One region of the Bradyrhizobium sp. SPXBL-04 genome, then DNA from elsewhere that is predicted to be linked to it. Evidence: predicted binding sites of a transcription regulator. Region 1 holds the regulator's gene; the other holds the start of a gene.
What was found. Region 1 encodes LexA, which represses DNA repair genes until DNA is damaged. Its sites were predicted from a motif close to TGTTCNNNNTGTGTTCNG; they were not measured.
Positions count from the first base shown of each region.

Region 2: ruvC (crossover junction endodeoxyribonuclease RuvC) is a predicted target of LexA. The motif match lies at 1,107-1,124, and genes of this name have one in related genera.

Region 1 covers NZ_CP182472.1:4,305,779-4,311,523, forward strand. The annotation lists gene ACNJX8_RS20335 (ComEC/Rec2 family competence protein) at 1-1,728, shown strand, start outside; gene ACNJX8_RS20340 (hypothetical protein) at 1,867-2,301, opposite strand; gene lexA (transcriptional repressor LexA) at 2,880-3,581, opposite strand; gene ACNJX8_RS20350 (molybdopterin molybdotransferase MoeA) at 3,759-4,970, opposite strand; gene ACNJX8_RS20355 (hypothetical protein) at 5,193-5,399, opposite strand; gene ACNJX8_RS20360 (HAD family hydrolase) at 5,561-5,745, opposite strand, start outside.
Region 2 covers NZ_CP182472.1:7,793,228-7,798,972, reverse strand. The annotation lists gene ACNJX8_RS37190 (YebC/PmpR family DNA-binding transcriptional regulator) at 196-942, shown strand; gene ruvC (crossover junction endodeoxyribonuclease RuvC) at 1,155-1,682, shown strand; gene ruvA (Holliday junction branch migration protein RuvA) at 1,679-2,296, shown strand; gene ruvB (Holliday junction branch migration DNA helicase RuvB) at 2,317-3,351, shown strand; gene ACNJX8_RS37170 (DUF6869 domain-containing protein) at 3,450-3,728, shown strand; gene ACNJX8_RS37165 (metallophosphoesterase) at 3,834-4,754, shown strand; gene ybgC (tol-pal system-associated acyl-CoA thioesterase) at 4,824-5,273, shown strand; gene ACNJX8_RS37155 (DUF1348 family protein) at 5,352-5,745, shown strand, end outside.

The DNA of each region.
Region 1 (5,745 bases):
CCGGAGGTCGGCAGCTTCGTGCAGCTGAAGGCGCGCCTGATGCCGCCGATCTCTCCCGTGCGCCCGGGCAGCTACGATTTCTCCCGCGACATGTTCTTCCAGGGCATCGGCGCCTCCGGCTTCGTGATGGGCGCGATCACCGCTTCAGTGCCGCCGGATGCCGGTGGTCTGCGGCTGCGCTACGCGGCCTTCATGCAGGGCCTGCGCGATGCGATCGACGCGCGCATCCGTGCGACGCTCGAGGGCGACAACCGTGCGATCGCGACCGCGCTGCTCACCGGACGGCGCGATGCGATCACCACGCCCGTCAACGACGCCATGTTCATCTCGGGGCTCGGCCATGTGCTGTCGATCTCCGGCTATCACATGGCGGTTGTCGCCGGTGTCGTGTTCTTCGCGGTGCGTGCGCTACTGGCACTGATCCCGGGGCTGGCGGCGGGCTTTGCCATCAAGAAATGGTCGGCAGCCGCAGCGCTGGTGGCGGCCGCGTTCTATCTGCTGCTGTCAGGCGCGGAGGTCGCGACGCAAAGATCGTTTTTCATGACGGCGGTGGTGCTGATCGCGGTCATGGTCGATCGCCGCGCCATCACCTTCCGCACGCTGGCGGTGGCCGCGCTGATCGTGCTCGCGGTCGCGCCCGAAGCGCTGGTGCATCCGAGTTTTCAAATGTCCTTCGCCGCGACGCTCGGGCTGGTCGCGCTGGTACAGATCGGCATGCCGAACCTGTTTGCTTCGCCCGATCATTCGGCGACAGCGCGCATCGCGCTATGGGGCGGCCGCGAGATCGCGATGCTGTTCCTGGCCTCGCTGATCGCGGGGCTTGCGACCACGCCCTATGCCGCCTTCCATTTTCACCGTGTCACGCCGTTTGGCGTACTCGCCAATCTTGGCGCGATGCCGGTGGTTTCGGCGCTGGTGATGCCGGCGGGGCTGCTGGGATTGCTCGCGGCTCCCTTCGGGCTCGACGGCGTGTTCTGGTGGCTAATGGGGATCGGGATCGACTGGATGGTCGCGGTATCGCGCTGGGTGGCGGCACTGCCGGGCGCAGTCGGCCGCATCCCCGCCTTCGGCATCGCGCCGCTGGTCGCGGCAAGCCTCGGGATCATCGTGATGGGCCTGTTGCGCACCCCCTTGCGCTGGTCTGGTGCCCTGCTGCTACTGGCTTCCATTGCCTGGGGGCTGTCGGTGCGGCAGCCCGATATCCTGATTGCCGGAGACGGCGCGAGCGTCGCGGTGCGCGGCCGCGACGGACACCTGCATGTGATCCGGACGAGCAAGGACGGCTTTCTGCTTAGGGAGTGGTTAGCTGCCGACGCCGATCCGCGCGACGCCGGGAGTAGCTCGCTGGCCGACGGCGTGTCGTGCGACGAGGCCGGCTGCGTGACGCCGCTCGCCGACGGGAGGCTGGTTGCGCTTTCCTTGCGGATCGACGCGCTGGCTGATGATTGCAGCCGCGCCGCGCTGGTAGTGACGCGGCGGCCCGCACCGCCCGATTGCGCGGCGATGGTGGTCGATCGGCAGCGTCTCACCAGCCAAGGCGCGCTGGCGTTGACGCAGCGTGGTGACGGTTTTGCGGTTCAGGCTGTGAGAGCAAGAGGCACAAGCCGCCCTTGGCTCCCGGCCGGCGCCGGCGAGGGTGATTTCGACGGAAGCCTCGCGCCGAAGGCGGCTACGGCCCGCAACCGGGACGCGATTCCGGCGGAGACCGACTTGCAGGCCGACGATTAAGGCCAGACGATTAAGAACAAATGCAGGAGCTGGTCCGGGTCCAGCCGGACTTCCGCAGAACATAAATCATACCATCTCGCCGGCCTCGGCCGGCGATGGCATTTTCAATCCTGGCCCGACCTGGTGGCCAGGGACGGCTCAGCCGATCGGCAGACGCGTGATCGTCGGCCGGCTGTCGGCATCGATCTGCGGCTTGTGCTCACGCTCGCTGACCGGCTGCGTCACCGGCAGTTGCAGCACGGTTGCGTGCTGGCCTTCGACGAGCTGCGTCACCAGCACGTATTTGCCGTCGGGGAATTCGATCGCGTCATGATGGCGATCGGGAATGTGCGGATCGATCTTGCCGAACTTGCCGACGCGGGAGTTGATCGTGCGCGTCCAGATCCAACGATTGTCGTAACGGACGTTGTCGGCGAAGGCGAGCTCCGTTCCCGGCAGCAGGCAGACGGCCACGGTCGGGTCGGCCGCGGAAGCGAAGCCGCGCGTCGAGGTGCCGCGGAACGTTGTCGACACGATCGTCTCGCCGACTTCGGCGGGGCGCGATGCAACGGCATGCAGACTGTAGTCACACATCGGGTGCTCCTATTCGAAGATAGCAACCCGCGCCTCTTTCGGAGGCGCAAGCCTCTATCAGAGTGGAAGCACGTAACATTCTGCTTGCTTGTGGGCGAATCTGCGGCTGGCGTCAGCCGGATGCGATCACATTATCTTTCCCGAATCCAATAGGAACAAAGCTCGCTTCAGTGCATTTGGCGGATGCGAGCGTCAGCGGCCTGCGGGCGCCGACCATCCGGAATATGGCCAACTCGGCTGTGGCTGTCGCGCGACGGCACTTCGGGCGCTGCGGAATTGCTCACTCGTTGTCGCATGCGCCGACTTGCGGGGATGGTGCTGCGATTGTGCTGCGAATGCTTGCGCTGCCGATGCAGCGATCAGCACAGTTGCGAAGGCGCTCAAAACGATCCTACGCATCGTTGTCTCCTCGATCTCTTGAGCCGCAAAGCGATGAGTGCTTCGGGCGGCATGCCGAGGACGTAGCGCTTGGAAAGGGGCCAGATAATCTGCCCAAGACCAGAAAGACTATCCAGCTGAAGCGGACAATCCGTCCGCTCCAATCGGAATCATCGGTATCGAATGACCACTGAGTCTTCTCAGTACTTGCGGTACAGTCCGATCAGCTTGCCCTGAATCTTCACCCGGTTCGGCGGCAGGATGCGCACCTCGTAGGCGGCGTTGGCGGGCTCGAGCGCGATCGACGCGCCGCGGCGGCGGAAGCGCTTGAGCGTCGCTTCCTCGTCGTCGATCAGCGCCACCACGATGTCGCCGGTATCGGCGCTCTCGTTGCGCTGGATCAGCGCCATGTCGCCGTCAAGGATGCCGGCCTCGACCATCGAATCACCGCGCACTTCGAGCGCATAATGTTCGCCCGAGCCGAGCATGTCGGGCGGTACGCTGATGGTGTGACTGCGGGTCTGCAACGCTTCGATCGGCGTACCGGCTGCGATGCGACCCATCACCGGCACCGCAACGGGACGCTCGCCCTCGTCGGCGGGTGGGCTGGAGCTCGCGCGCACCTTGCCGAGATTGCCCTCGATGACGCTTGGCGTGAAGCCGCGGCGGTTGCCGGCGGCGGCCTGGAGCTCAGGCAGCTTGATCACCTCGATGGCACGGGCGCGGTTGGGCAGGCGACGGATGAAGCCGCGCTCCTCCAGCGCGGTGATCAGGCGATGGATGCCCGATTTCGAGCGCAGGTCGAGCGCATCCTTCATCTCGTCGAAGGAGGGCGGCACGCCGCTTTCCTTCAGACGTTCGCTGATGAACCGCAGAAGCTCGTATTGTTTGCGCGTTAACATCTCGACCAAAGTCCCCCGGTTGATGTCGTTCGATTCCGAGACGCTGAATTGGAGCGGCGAACCGCTACATCCTCGAAACAAATCATGAACGGACACTATATGTTCGATATGTGTTCCGCAACTGCTTAATTTTGCGTGAACACGACAAAGTTCGCGGAACACGTGTGGTGGATGCGCTCAGACGGGCAGGCGCAGCACCTCGCAAGGCGAGCCAGCTCCGGCCTTCGGCGCGAACGGTGCGCGCACGAGAAGTGCCTGTGCCGCAGCGAGATTCGCAAGCAGCGAGGAATCCTGGTGATGGACGGGAACGGCCACCAGCGTGCCGTCGTCGCGCTGTTCCAGACGTGCGCGAAGATAATCCGCGCGCATATCGTTTGCGCCCACATCGCGGCCGAGCACGGCGCGCTCATGGCGGTGATGAATCACGGATCGACCCGACACCGCACGAATCAGCGGGACCATGAACAGGAAGGCGCACACATAGGAGGAGACGGGATTACCCGGCAGGCCGATCACGCGCATCGCGCCGAGCCGCCCATGCATCATCGGCTTGCCCGGGCGCATCGCAATCTTCCAGAACGCCATCGAGATACCTTCGTCCCTCAGCGCCTGCTGGACCAGATCGTGGTCGCCGACCGATGCGCCGCCGGTCGTGACCAGGATGTCGGCGCCGCTCTCGCGGGCGCGGCGGATGCCGGCGGTGGTGGCCTCCAGCGTGTCGGCGGCGATGCCGAGGTCGATGGTCTCGGCCCCCTCGCTGCGGGCGAGCGCGTGCAGGGCATAGCCGTTGGAATAGACGATCTGGCCGCGGCCGGGCGCGGCGCCTGGCATCACCAGTTCGTCGCCGGTGGCGAGGATCGCGACCTTCGGGCGGCGGCAGACGGCAAGCTGCGGGTGATTCATGGCGGCGGCGAGCGCGAGGTCGCGCTCGGTGAGACGGGTTCCCTTGCGCAGGAGCACGTCGCCTTCGGCGAAGTCAACGCCTGCGGGGCGGATGTGCCGACCGGGAATCGCGGCTTCCTTGATCGTGATGCGCGTGCCGTCCGCGACCGTATCCTCCTGGATCACGACCGCGTCGGCACCGTTGGGAACGACGCCGCCGGTGAAGATCCGCACGGCTTCGCCGGCGCCGACCGTTCCCGCGAACGGACGACCCGCCGCTACCTCGCCAATCACCGTCAGTCGGGAATCGATCGCCCCCGCGTCGGCCGCGCGCACGGCATAGCCATCCATCGCCGACATCGCTTCCGGCGGCTGCGTGCGCAGCGCCGCCACGTCGCGGGCGAGCACACGGTGGAAGGCTGCGTCGAGAGCAACCATTTCCTCGGCCAGAGGCTCCGCGCCGGCAAGCACGGCGGCAAGCGCATCGGAAACCGGCATGAGAGCCACGGCGAAAACTCCTGCTCGCGGACGAATTGGCAGGAAGCCTTCTAGCCGAGCGCGAGCGCAGAGGCAAAAGAGCAGCCGAGCGGAATGATCATCCCGACGACGCATTCGCAGGCAACGAAGGCGATGTCAGGCCGGGCGGGACATGATCTCCAGGACGAGGCAGATTGGTACCAGAGTGGCCATGGCTAGGACGAGAATGACGAGAGCCACGGCCAGCATCGATCAACTCTGCGTCTGTTCGCCCGAACTGACGCTAGGCGTCACGTCCGGAGCTTTGGGGCCCTGATCCTTGTCCGGCAGCGGATCGGCCTGAGATTTCAGGTCGGCGGCCTTGCTGATGAGCTTGGCGGAGAGGCGCGAATCCGAGGTGGTTCTGGCGAATTCGAGCAGCAGAGAAGCTTGCTTTGTGAGGTAGGCTTTGCCCAGCACGAGAATAAGTCCGATGTAGAAGTCCCAACGGACTCATAGAGTCCGGAGGAAGTATTTCCGTTCCCGGAACTCTGTACAAAAATGCACAAGGTGATTTGGTTCCGCATTCCCAAGCAGATTTGGTCCTCGGAACCCAACCAGATCAGCCGGGGCGTCGGCAGTCAAATTCCCAACGCTCGCAAGGCGTTGCCGACATCACTGGGCGAGGTGACATGCACCGCCGTCAATCCGCGCGCCCGCGCCCCTTCGACGTTCTCGGCAAGGTCGTCGAAGAACACGATTCGGCTGGCCGGCACGCCGATCGACGTCACGACATGGTCGAACGCCTCCGCATCCGGTTTGCGCA
Region 2 (5,745 bases), 3.5 Mb from region 1:
ACGCTATTTTCGCAGGCTGAAATGAAATCAGGGTTAACAATGCCCGACCTCTAGGCACGGACCATTACGGTGGCTACCTCTACAGTGCTACCTTAAAGTACCAGAGCCCTTTGATTCCGGTGGGTTGGCGGCCTATAAGGCCGCGCTCCCCACCCCATCGGCGAACGATTCCAAAGACCATTCAAGAGACCACGCATGGCCGGACATTCCCAATTCAAGAACATCATGCACCGCAAGGGGCGGCAGGATGCCCAGAAGTCGAAGCTGTTCGGCAAGCTGGCGCGGGAAATCACCGTCGCGGCCAAGCTCGGCACTCCTGACCCCGCCATGAACCCGCGCCTGCGCGCCGCCGTGATCGCCGCGCGCCAGGAGAACATGCCGAAGGACAATATCGAGCGCGCCATCAAGAAGGCGCTCGGCAGCGACGGCGAGAACTATGACGAAATCCGCTACGAGGGCTACGGCCCCGGTGGCGTCGCCGTCATCGTCGAAGCGCTGACCGACAACCGCAACCGCGCCGCTTCCGACATCCGCTCCTTCTTCACCAAGTCCGGCGGCAATCTCGGCGAAACCGGCTCGGTCTCGTTCATGTTCGACCGCACCGGAATCATCGAGTACGACCGCAGCGTCGCCTCCGACGACGCCGTGCTGGACGCCGCGATCGAGGCCGGCGCCGACGACGTCGTTTCCGGCGAGGGCGGCCACGAGATCTATGCCTCGACCGAAGGCTATCGCGACGTCGCCAAGGCGCTGGAAGCCAAGTTCGGCGAGCCGCGCAAGGCCGCGCTGATCTGGAAGCCGCAGAACACGGTTGCGGTCGACGACGAGACCGGCGAGAAGCTGCTCAAGTTGATGGACCTGCTGAACGAGCACGACGACGTCCAGAACGTCTACGCCAATTTCGAGGTGTCGGACGCGCTGATGGCGAAGATGGGTGGGTAGGGCACTCTCGTGTCCCGGACGCGCTGCAGCGTGAAACGCTGCTGCGCAGAGCCGGGACCCATCATTCTCTAGGCATCGATGGCTAAATGGGCCCCCGTTCAGCGCCGCACCGCTTTGCGCTGCGTCGCGCCCGGGGCACCAGACCGGCTTTCCCCTGTTACTTCCGTTCTGTTTCTGTTTCGCTTCCAGCGGCCAGCCGCTATCACTGGCGCATGACTGCGCTCCCGATTCGTAGCCCCGTTCGCATCATCGGCATCGACCCCGGCCTGCGCCGCACCGGCTGGGGCGTGATCGAGGCTGAAGGCAATCGTTTGATCTACGTCGCCTGCGGTTCGGTGGAACCGCCGGACGATTTGCCGCTGTCGAGCCGGCTGCTCGCGATCCATGAAGGGCTCGCTTCCGTGCTGTCCGATCACAAGCCGATGGAGGCCGCGGTCGAGCAGACTTTTGTGAATAAGGACGGCGTCGCGACGCTAAAGCTCGGCCAGGCCCGCGGCGTTGCCATGTTGGCGCCGGCGATGTTCGGCATCAGTGTCGCCGAATATGCGCCGAACCAGGTCAAGAAGACGGTGGTCGGCGCCGGTCACGCCGACAAGCAACAGATCGCGATGATGCTGAAGATATTGCTGCCGAAAGCCGAACCGCCGTCCGCGGACGCCGCCGACGCGCTCGCCATCGCCATCACCCATGCCCATCACCGCCAGAGCACCGCGCTCAGGCTGAAGGTGGTGGGGATATGATCGGCAAGCTCAAGGGCCTGATCGATTCCTACGGCGAGGATTTCGTCATCCTCGACGTCGGCGGCGTGGGCTATCAGGTGCACTGCTCGTCGCGCACGCTGCAGCATCTGCCGTCGCCGGGCGAAGCGGCCGTACTGTCGATCGAGACCTATGTCCGCGAAGATCAGATCAAACTGTTCGGCTTCCGCACCGACCAGGAGCGCGAATGGTTTCGCCTGCTTCAGACCGTGCAGGGCGTCGGCGCCAAGGTCTCGCTGGCCGTGCTCGGCACGCTGGCGCCAGCCGACCTCGCCAATGCCATTGCGCTGCGCGACAAGGCCGCCGTATCCCGCACGCCGGGCGTTGGCCCCAAGGTCGCCGAGCGCATCGTCACCGAGTTGAAGGACAAGGCGCCGGCTTTCGCCAATGTCGATCCTGCCGTGGTGCATCTCGCCGGCGCCGTCGATGACCAGCGCGCGCCGCGGCCCGTGGCGGATGCGATCTCGGCGCTGGTCAATCTCGGCTACGGTCAGCCGCAGGCGGCTGCGGCGATTGCGTCCGCGTCACGCAGTGCCGGTGAAGGCGCTGAGACGGCGCAGCTCATTCGCCTCGGCCTGAAGGAGCTCGCGAAGTGAGCGACCCCAAGGCCAACCGCATGGTCTCGCCCGAGCGCCGCAGCGACGATGTCGGCGACACCGCGCTGCGGCCGCAGTCGCTGTCCGACTTCGTCGGCCAGCAGCAGGCGCGCAAGAATCTCTCGATCTTCATCGAAGCGGCGCGCAAGCGCGGCGAGGCGCTGGATCACGTGCTGTTCGTAGGTCCCCCCGGCCTCGGCAAGACCACGCTGGCGCAGATCGTGGCCAAGGAGCTCGGCGTCGGCTTCCGCGCGACCAGCGGCCCCGTGATCGCCAAGGCCGGCGATCTCGCCGCGCTGCTCACCAATCTCGAAGAGCGCGATGTGCTCTTCATCGACGAGATTCATCGTCTGAGCCCCGCGGTGGAGGAAGTGCTCTATCCCGCGATGGAGGACTTTCAGCTCGACCTCATCATCGGCGAAGGGCCGGCCGCGCGCTCGGTGAAGATCGAGCTGTCGAAATTCACCCTCGTTGGCGCCACCACGCGCGCAGGCCTGCTGACGAATCCGCTGCGCGACCGCTTCGGCATTCCGGTCCGGCTCAATTTCTACACCATTGAAGAACTCGAGAGCATCGTCAGCCGCGGCGCGCGTGTGCTCAATGTCGGCATGAGCGCGGACGGCGCCAACGAGATCGCGCGCCGCGCCCGCGGCACGCCGCGTATCGCGGGCCGTCTGCTCCGCCGGGTGCGCGATTTCGCTTCGGCAGCCGATGCCGACAAGATCGACCGCAAGATCGCCGACCACGCACTCAGCGCGCTCGAAGTCGACGCCGCGGGCCTCGATGCCATGGACCGCCGCTACCTCACGACCATCGCGCTCAACTATGGCGGCGGACCGGTCGGCGTCGAGACCATGGCCGCCGCACTGTCCGAGCCGCGCGATGCGATCGAGGACATCATCGAGCCCTATCTGATCCAATGCGGCTATCTCCAGCGCACCCCGCGCGGCCGTCTGCTCACCTCGCACGCCTTCCGCCATCTCGGTCTTGCCGAACCCTCGCGCGATGCGGCCCAGTTCGGCTTGTTCGGCACCGACCAGGCCGAGGACGACTGACTGCCTGAGACGGTGAACCACCGGTTCAATCCCATCACTAATCCGAACGCGCGGCGAACGGCATCGCCGCTCATGCACACGGATTGGAGTGGGAAGCAATGGGGCCGACGAACGACACCGGATTGCTCGAGCCGCGCCGCGATCGGGTCGACCTCATCCTGGAGATCCTGAAGATCGAAGCCAATCCGGTGCTGCTATCCCTGCTGGCCGCGGGTCCCCTCGAAAACGTGATCAGCGCCGGGACGATCGATCGGATCGAGCGTGAGGCGTGTGTCAATGAACGTTTTCGCGATCTGCTCGGCGGCGTCTGGTATTACCGCGCGCCCGACGATGTGAGGACGCGGCTGGATGCGCTGATTGGCGAGAGCCGCTGGTAATTTCTGTGCAGGCGTCTGCACCAGGATGCAGACGGTCTGCACGAACGCACCCCAATTCCGCTTCAATCGGGTTGCATCGAGAAGCAGCATCACCATCGAGCGTCCATGATCACTCGCCGTCATCTGATCCGTTCCATTGGCGCCCTGTCCGCCTTCGGCGCCTCGACTGCGGCCTATGGTGTCGGCGTCGAGCCGATGCTGCGGCTTCGCGTTACCCGCTATCATCCGATGCCGCGGCAGTGGCCGGCGGATCTTCCGCTGAAGATCGCTGTCATCGCCGACATCCATGCCTGCGATCCCTGGATGCCGCTGGACCGGATCGAGGCCGTCGTCGACCGCACCAACGCGCTGAAGGCTGATATCATCGTGCTGCTCGGCGACTATGTCGCCGGCCTGCACCAGGTCACGCGTATCATCCCGTCGAGCGAATGGGCCAGAGTGCTGGCCGGCCTCAAGGCGCCGCTCGGCGTCCATGCCGTCATGGGCAACCACGATTATTGGGACGACAAGACCGTGCAGCGGGCCGGACTTGGCCCGACCATCGCGCATCGCGCATTGGAAGCAGCCGGCATCCCCGTCTACGAGAACGATGTCGTGCGCCTCACCAAGGACGGCCGACCGTTCTGGCTCGCCGGTCTCGGCGATCAGCTCGCCTTCCTGCCGGCGCGACGCTTCCGCAGCATGGTGCACTTCGGTGTCGACGATCTCAACGCGACGCTCGCCAAGGTCACGGACGACGCGCCCATCATCCTGCTCGCGCATGAACCCAACATCGCGCCGCGTGTGCCCGCGCGCGTCGCGCTGCAACTGTCCGGCCACACCCATGGCGGCCAGGTCCGCCTGCTCGGTTGGTCGCCGGCGGTTCCGCCGCAGCATGGCATCCGGCTCGCCTATGGCCATGTCCGGCTGAAATGTGACGTCATCATCTCCGGCGGCCTCGGTTGCAGCATCATGCCGCTCCGCGTCGGCGTGCCGCCTGAGATCGTCGAGGTGACGCTGGGGCGAACCGCACCGGTTGTGTCCTAGCCACGCTTGCGCGACCGCCTGTTTTTGCGCAAAACGGGCGGGTTACAGAGAAGCGAAGAGGCTCGCGACGTGACAGCTCATCTCGACGGCGAGATCCGCGACGGCCGCCACCACATGCAGGTCCGTGTCTATTACGAGGACACGGATTTCTCGGGCATCGTCTATCACGCCAATTATCTGCGCTACATGGAGCGCGGCCGCACCAATCACCTGCGGCTGATGGGCGCCGAGCAGCAGGCGCTGTTCGAGCAGGTGGAGACGGAAGGCGCCGGCTTCGCCTTCGTGGTGCGCTCGATGCATCTGGACTTTTTGAAGCCCGCGCGGATGGACGACGTGCTCGACGTCGTGACCTGGCCGATCGCGGTCAAGGGCGCCTCGATCATGCTGGGGCAGGAGGTGAGGCGTGGTGAGGACGTGCTGGTGAAAGCGGAGGTGCGCGTCGCCTTCATCAGCGGCGGCCGCGCGCAACCGATTCCGAAATCGATCCGGACCTTGATGAAGGCCGATCTGATTTCGTGATCGCCCGATTTGTAATGGCCTATCGACTCCGCCAATTGCAGCGATAGATTGCGGCCCCAACCAACCGATGAGGCCATTATGTCGCGCCCGCCGCTTCCGCCTTTCACGAGAGAAACTGCCGCGCAAAAAGCGCGCATGGCCGAGGACGCCTGGAATTCGCGCGATCCGGCGCGCGTCGCGCTCGCCTACACCGAGGACAGCCACTGGCGCAATCGCTCGGAGGTTTTTCAGGGCCGCGAGGCCATCGTCGCCTTCCTCACCCGCAAATGGGAGAAGGAGCAGGACTATCGCTTGATCAAAGACCTCTGGGCCTTCGACGGCAACCGCATCGCGGTGCGCTTCCAGTACGAATGGCACGATGCCGGCGGCCAGTGGTATCGCTCCTACGGCAACGAGCAGTGGGAGTTCGACGAGCACGGCCTGATGAAACGCCGCGAGGCGTCGATCAACGACATCGCGATCGCGGAGAAGG